DNA from 2 places in the Priestia sp. J2 genome. Region 1 is predicted to be linked to the other one. Evidence: riboswitches for the same ligand, from Rfam matches in the RefSeq annotation. Region 1 holds a riboswitch; the other holds the start of a gene.
What was found. Region 1 has a riboswitch for cobalamin ahead of LJY09_RS01665 (HoxN/HupN/NixA family nickel/cobalt transporter). Riboswitches for the same ligand answer to the same signal wherever they lie in the genome.
Positions count from the first base shown of each region.

Region 2: linked by a shared signal. The riboswitch ahead of metE (5-methyltetrahydropteroyltriglutamate--homocysteine S-methyltransferase) and the one ahead of LJY09_RS01665 (HoxN/HupN/NixA family nickel/cobalt transporter) in region 1 are both predicted to bind cobalamin.

Region 1 is NZ_CP086208.1:305,179-309,102, forward strand. It holds gene LJY09_RS01650 (response regulator transcription factor) at 1-332, opposite strand, end outside; gene LJY09_RS01655 (undecaprenyl-diphosphatase) at 523-1,116, shown strand; gene LJY09_RS01660 (organic hydroperoxide resistance protein) at 1,268-1,687, shown strand; cobalamin riboswitch at 1,793-1,976, shown strand; gene LJY09_RS01665 (HoxN/HupN/NixA family nickel/cobalt transporter) at 2,109-2,906, shown strand; gene LJY09_RS01670 (M20 family metallopeptidase) at 3,138-3,924, shown strand, end outside.
Region 2 is NZ_CP086208.1:3,426,313-3,430,236, forward strand. It holds gene metE (5-methyltetrahydropteroyltriglutamate--homocysteine S-methyltransferase) at 1-1,832, opposite strand, end outside; cobalamin riboswitch at 1,982-2,171, opposite strand; SAM riboswitch class I at 2,251-2,361, opposite strand; gene LJY09_RS17710 (hypothetical protein) at 2,442-2,693, opposite strand; gene LJY09_RS17715 (hypothetical protein) at 2,952-3,122, opposite strand; gene LJY09_RS17720 (metallophosphoesterase family protein) at 3,280-3,924, opposite strand, start outside.

The sequences.
Region 1 (3,924 bases):
AGCTCCTCAATTTGAAAGGGCTTTGTAATGTAATCGTTCGCTCCTAAATCTAGTCCGCTTACCTTATCAGGAAGGGCGTCTCGAGCGGTTAATAAGATAACGGGCGTCTGATCATCGTTTGCTCGAATGCGACGCAGTACTTCGAGTCCGCTCAATTCAGGAAGCATCACATCTAAAAGCAGCAAATCCCAATCATGTGCTTGAAACTCTGCCAATCCTTCTGTCCCTGTATAAGCCATGCCCGTTTCGTACCCTTCGTGTTCAAGCTCGAGCTGAATCAAACGAGCAATTTTGCGTTCATCTTCTACAATTAAAATTCTGCCTTTACTCAAAAAAATTCCCCCTTGTGTCTATGTATAGTTGCGTACATTATAGCATGGAGAGATTCGGGGTGTATAAATGATAAGGAAATCAATGGTTATTTACTAAATATATCAATAATAGCCCGAGAAATAATGTTCATTTTCCCAAGAAACTGATAAGATAGCTAATGACATTTAAAAATAAGAAAGGATTTCGATTATGTTATCAGCTATTAATTCAGTAGACTATACCATTTTCCATGCGGTGAATCAGTATGCCTCGCATGTGAAGTTTGTAGATTCGCTAATGGTATTCTTTGCAGATTATGCCCAGTATGTACTTATTGTTTTACTCGGCTTGTTTTTACTTATTAATAAAAACGGCAGCCGTGTTGTAGCATTTCAAGCTTTATGTGCTTGTGCCACAGGAGTCATTATCAATAAAGTGATTAGTTTATTTGCTTATCGAGATCGTCCGTTTATCTCTCACCACGTGAATCAGCTTATTGATCACGCCGCGAATTCTTCATTTCCAAGCGATCATGCTACATCTGCATTAGTTATCACTTTTACCATCTGGCTGCATTTCAAACGTTCAGGGCGCATGTGGGTTGTCATGGGTGCACTCATTGCATTTTCACGCGTATGGGTTGGCGTTCACTATCCATTCGATGTGTTAACAGGAGCTATTCTAGGCTGCGTGCTGGCGCTGTTTATTCATTATGTTATTTTTAATACGAAACTGATGAGGGCTATTACCAACTTGTCTATTTTTCGAAAATCAGCTTATGACGAACAGTCTCAATATTATTAAGAAAAAGTCGCATATACGCGGCTTTTTTTATTGGGAAATTTTTAATGTATTTAACACTTGTTTTTTAAAATTAAATTGTGTACAATTAAATTGCAGAAACGATAAATAAAAAATTTTAATAAAATTACTAAAAAAGAGGAGAGATTTATACATGAAAGCTTTATATGAAACGACAGTCGTTAACACAGGTGGAAGAACAGGAGAAGTTCATTCTTTAGATAATATCTTTAATTTAGACGTTGCAACACCTCCAGCGCTTGGTGGAGAAGCAACAACAGCAACAAACCCAGAGCAGCTATTTGCAGCTGGATACAGTGCTTGTTTCAACAGTGCGTTAGAATTTATGTTGAAAAAACATAACGTAGAAATTAAAAGCAGTGAAGTAAAAGCTACGGTTCAGCTGCTTCCAGATAAAGCTGATCAAGGAGTAAAAATTGCTGTAGCGCTTGAAGCTCATATCGAAGGCTTAGATTTAGAAACAGCTAAAAAATATGTAGACCTAGCCCACTCATACTGCCCGTATTCAAAAGCAATCAGCGGCAACGTAGACGTAACGGTAGAAGTAGTTTAATTGCTTTAAAAAGCCCTGTTAAGCATGTAAAGCTTAGCAGGGCTTTTTTATTTGAATTTTCTCTATTCATTTGTAAGGAGTACTAGTATAATGAGGAAGAAAATGAATCATTCGCACAGTTTAGGTGCTCTTACATAGCGTAAGAGGTAACAGGGAATCGAGTGCAAATCTCGAGCGGTCCAGCCACTGTAAGCAGGGAGTTTTCTATCTTATCGTCACTCAAAACGGGGAAGGCGGTAGAAAATGATGATCTCAAGCCAGGAGACCTACCTATTCTGTACACTTGACTCTTCTAGGAAAGAGGCGGTGTATCAAGGTACGCAGTGAGCAATTACTGTTTATTTTCATATGCCGACACATCCTCAATTTCTATAGAATTGAGGCTTTTTTACGTTTTATTTTAAAAAAAGGAGTGTAGGAAATGGAAGGTTTATCAGTTTTTTTACTTGTCTTTTTATTAGGAATCAGGCACGGATTAGATGCAGATCACTTAGCTTTTATTGATGGCCAGACCCGATATAATTGGCGAATGGGCAGCCGTTTTGCCCCGTGGGTCGGAACGCTGTTTTCACTCGGTCATGGAGGAATGGTGGCCGTCACGGCCGGGGTGCTGGGCGTAGTGATGAAGAATTTTACGTTTCCAGCATATTTCGATCATTTTGCATCTTGGGTATCTATCATCTCTCTCTTTCTGATTGGGACATTAAACACATATCATTTGCTTCGAACTAAAAACAAAGAAGAAGAGTTTCAGGTGAGCGGGTTAAAAGGGAAGTTTATTCCGAAAATCGCAAAAGGAACAACGAATCCTTTTTTAATTATTCTTGTAGGAGCGCTGTTTGCCCTAGCAGCTGAAACGGTCAGTCAAACGGCCGTGTGGTCTCTAGCTGTAGGGAACGCAGGCAAATATACGCCGCTTTTATTAGGACTAGTATTTATGTTTGGTATGATGCTGACAGATACAATCGATTCACTGATTGTACATAAAATGGTGAATGAATCGAGTAAGTTTGGGCAATCTGCTTCCCGCTTGATGGGCTGGGTTATTGTTATCCTCGCATATGGGGTGTCCTTCTACTTAGCATTCACTTTCTTTAATCCATGGGCCGAAGTAAACTTTGAAATGGTTGGCGTTATTTTGTTTATTTTTTTAGTGTCTATGTTTGTATTTGTAAGTGTGAAGTCAAAAGGGAAAAATATCAAAATAAATGTCAATTAATAAAATGAAAGCTTTAATCTGTTGAAGATTGAAGCTTTTTTGTATAAATTTGTTGAAGTTTATGGCTATTTTCGGTCGGTTATGAATAAGTTAAAGTATTATCTGTATTTTAAGGATGGAAAATTGTCTGAAAACCATTATAATTAAGGATAATTTAAGGTCGTTATGTGAAACGTAGAACATACTCATACGTACGATAAATAAAAGCAATGAATGCACAAGCAGCAGGGGTTGTTTGGAGGAGGAATTGATTTGAGTCAGGTAATGGTAGAACAAAGCGTATTTAGTTATTTAAAAGAACATGAACAAGAGATGCTCGAAGATTTAGTTGGATTTGTGAAAAAAGAATCACCGTCCTACAGTAAAGAGTTAGTGGATCAGTGTGGAATGTATTTAACGCAGCTGTTTCAGAAGCGTTTAGGCGTAGGGTATGAAATCATAGAAGAAAAAGAAGTAGGAAACCACTTGAAATTTACGATTGGAGAAGGAGAGAAGCAGCTTTTAATTATCGGTCACTTTGACACGGTATGGGAAAAGGGAAGGCTGAGTCTAAGAACAGAAGGAAACAAGCTTTATGGTCCGGGAATTTTAGATATGAAAGGCGGCATTATACAATCTATATGGGCGATTAAAGCGATTCAAGAGCTTGGCTTATCGCTGGATAAAAAAATTGTGTTTTTTTGCAATTCAGATGAAGAGATTGGATCAATTTCCTCTAAAAAATATATAGAAGAAGAAGCACAAAGAAGTGAAGCAGTGCTAGTAGCAGAACCTGCGGTGGCGGGTTCAGGTGCGTTAAAAACGTCGCGCAAAGGAGCGGGGATTTTCACCGTAAAGGTGTGGGGACGAGCAGCCCACGCTGGTAATCACCACAAAGAAGGAATCAATGCTATTGAAGAGCTAGCGCGCCAAGTGATTTTTCTGCAGAGCTTAACCGATTATGAAAAAGGTACAACGGTGAACGTTGGGACATTTACCGGAGGCAGCGGTACAAATGTAGTGCCGGAATATGCAGAAG
Region 2 (3,924 bases), 1.9 Mb from region 1:
TCACGCAGCGCCGGTTCATCTACTTGAATCATTGAGATGCCCTGACTTTCAAGTGCTTCCACTTCTTTTCTAAGAGCAAGCGCAATTTGATTGGCCACGTCGTAGCGTGAGATATCATCACGTACAAACGACCAGTTTAAAATTGTAATTGGCCCCGTCAGCATTCCTTTAACAGGCTTATTGGTTAGAGACTGTGCGTAGACCGTTTCTTTGATTGTCATCGCCTGCTCGTACGAGACATCTCCGTAAATAAGCGGCGGCTTCACGCAGCGAGAACCGTATGATTGCACCCAGCCAAACTTCGTAAACTGAAAACCTCCTAATTTTTCACCGAAGTATTCAACCATGTCCGTGCGCTCAAACTCTCCGTGCACAAGGACATCTAAGCCGATGTTTTCTTGAATTTCAATCCATTTTTTGATTTCAGCGTTAATGTACGCTTCATATGCTTCATCGCTTAACTCTCCTTTACGCCACTTCAGACGCTCTTTTCGCACTTCTTTTGTTTGCGGAAAGCTTCCAATTGTTGTCGTTGGAAGAAGCGGCAGTTGAAATGCTTCTTGCTGAACGCGTTGACGTACGTCAAACGGCGCTTGGCGCTCCGCTTTATAGCTGTGCAGCTGCTTCAGCTCTTTTTGAACGTCTTGATGGTTTCGAAAAGATGATCCATTTAATGCTTGAATCGCTTGTTTGCTTACACTTATTTCTTTTTCAATTGCTTCTTTTCCTTGCTGCACCGCTTTTGTTAAAAGCGTGATTTCCTTCAGCTTTTCATCTGCAAAAGACAGCGCGTTTTTTAGAATTGGCTCAATGGTTTTTTCGCTTTTCACCGTGACAGGAACATGTAATAAACTTGATGAAGGCTGCAGAATCAAACGGTCTTTTGATACAGCTTCTTCAATTTCACTGATTGTTAAAAGCTGTTCGTCCAAGTTTTCACGCCAAATGTTTCGTCCGTCAATCACTCCTGCTGCCAGCACTTTATCAGTTGGAAAACCATATTTATTAAGCGCCGTGAGATTTTCGCCTCGGTCATGTACAAAATCCAATCCAATTCCGTGAACAGGAAGAGCAACTACTTCTTTATAGTAATCTACGCTGTCAAAGTACGTCTGCAAAATGACTTTTACATTCGGTGCTGCTTTTTTCAAAGCTTCATAGACTTCTTTATACAGTGCCAGGTCTTCTTTTGATAGCGTTGTAGCTAAAATCGGCTCATCTATTTGTACCCACTCGACCCCTTCTGCCTCCAGCTCCGCTAAGATTGTTGCATAAAGAGGAACAAACTGTTCAACTACTTTTTTAAACTCACTTTTTTTATATCCTTTTGACAGCTTCACAAATGTTACTGGACCTAAAATAACGGGTTTGCCTTTGATATTCAGCTTTTGTTTTGCTTCTTTGTAAAATTGAAGCGGACGATTTTCTACAAGGGCAGGCGTACATTCGTCAAGCTCTGGTACGATATAGTGATAATTTGTGTTAAACCATTTTGTCATCGTAGAGGCTACCGCACCTTTTGTTCCTCGGGCGATGTCAAAATACGTTTCAAGGGATACCGGGCCTCCGTTATATTCAAAGCGCTTTGGCACCAAACCAAACATAGCGGCTGTATCTAACACGTGATCGTATAAGCTAAAATCGCCGACTGGAATTAATTCAATTCCTGCGTCACGCTGTTTTTTCAGATGCCCAAGACGAAGAGCTTCAATTTCCTGAAGAAAGATATCTTTCTCTATCTTTCCTGCCCAAAACTGCTCAAGCGCTTTTTTCCATTCTCGTTTTTCACCAATTCTTGGATAACCTACATTTGAACTTTTTACACTGCTCATTTTTTCCACTCCCTATATATTTTTTTATCGCTAAACTAAAAAATCTCCCTTTTCGAAATGAAAAGAGAGATGATACGCATACTTAACTAAAGTTGAGATAGCCTGTTTTTCTCAACACGTATTCCTCACTCCTCTCTATATCCCGTAGAGCTTAAGTGCATACAACAGGCAGGTCTCCTGACTTAGGTTCATCGCTTCCTATCCCTTCCCATTTCAACATGAAACAGTGGTTAATAAGTTGCTCCCCATTACAGTGGCGGGACCGCGCCGGCTTTTCACCGGTCTTCCCTTTTAAGCTGCGTACATTCGTTACACAGCACCTGATGCATTTCTATGAAATTGTTCATTCAAAACATATTCACATAAAATAAAAAGCCTCTCTATCATGAATAGAGAGGCATAGTATCTATGAAATCCTCTCTTATTTTTCAAAGCTGTACGCTTTGCAGGATGTAGCACCTTTTTAACAAGATTGTTAAATGGTTGCCGGGCTTCACAGGGCCAGTCCCTCCGCCTCTCTCAATAAGAGTTTTAATTGTTTATAATATTTTGAATGTAGAGTCATCTTAACACCTTACATTTATGTTGTCAAAAGAAATTTCAAAAAAATTAGTTTTCAGGAGGCGTTGACGCTAATTTTTGCCTTAATAATTTGTAATCATCTTTTCGATGTGTTTCGATCAAGTCTTTTGCTCCTTGATGATACCCTGAAGAATAGATGTACTCTACCGCCGTTTCGATAAGCATTCTCTTTTCTTCCGCACATTCTCGGTCCATTAAAGGGAACAGTCTACCTAAAAGGTCATTTAAATCTTCCTTAATAAAACGATTGAGTCCTTCTTGCATCTTTTCGTTTGCCATGATAGCTCCTCCATTTGCTGTGTATGTTTTAAGCCTCTATAAACACGCATTTCACTGTGAATGTTAAGATAAAGTTAAGTCATTAAACAGTATATCAAGTGAATATTTTTCTTCAATTACATATGTAATACAAATATATGACAAATATAGAGAATATATCATCATTCACTATCTATTATAACGCTTGACTGGGCCTTCTGCTACAAGGTTTCGTACGGTTTTCCAAAAGAGGTTGAGACATAACCAAGTGAATCCAATCTAAAGGCAAATGGGATACATGAGCTGAATCGCTTGTGACACAGCAGTTGATTTCCGTACAAGACTTCGCTTTCCGCGGGCGGTCGCTGAGCCTCCTCGTCGCATAAGCTCCTGTGGGGTCTCACGTGTTCCGCTTTTCCCGCAGGAGTCTTCGTCTTGTGCTCCAATCACCTGCTAGAAAGACCTATACACATGAAATCTACGTTTACCCTAATAAAAAAATGAACCACTAATCAAGATGCTTGATTAGTGGTTCATTTTTCATTTCGCCTAAAACCCTTTTTTCCCAGCCTCTTTTTTTTGAACCTAGCTTTCTACTTTCTTGTTTTTACAAACAACTTCTTCGAGGTCGTCCAAAATCCTTCCAAAGAAGAGGTCCTAAAATGTCGTACCGGCTAACAAAAAACTCCGTAAAATTATAATTATTTAAAATTAAAGGCGGTTCAAAGTCAAGGGGAGCACCCGCGCCTCCTGATAATACAAAATCAGTACCTCTTCCAAGCGTAAACGACCCGTTTCTGTTTTTTCTAATAAACTGCTCGTCATACGCATGCACGTGGCTGACTAACACTTTTTTCACGCGATGTTCTTGAATTAAATCAAAAAATTCTTGACTTTGAGGAGTCGTTACAGGAAAACCTCCCAGGTCTGACCACCGGCCAATATTTGGCTGCGCATGCATGGCTACAACGGTATTACGAGGAGCATCCTCTAGCTGCTGCTCTAAATAATTCAGCTCTCTATCTGTAAATCCATATATTTTATTCTTGGGACTGATGATATTATTTAATGCGATGCACCGGAAGTTAAAGACAGGAATATCAATGACCCAGTGCACTTTTCCGATAGTGGCTCTGAAGTTTTCGAGGTTGCTTTCTTCAAGGTTTAATTCATCATGATTCCCTACGCATACAAACACGGGAATGTTTGGTGCTATTTTTTCGACAACTTTAACAAAGTGCTCCAAATACCT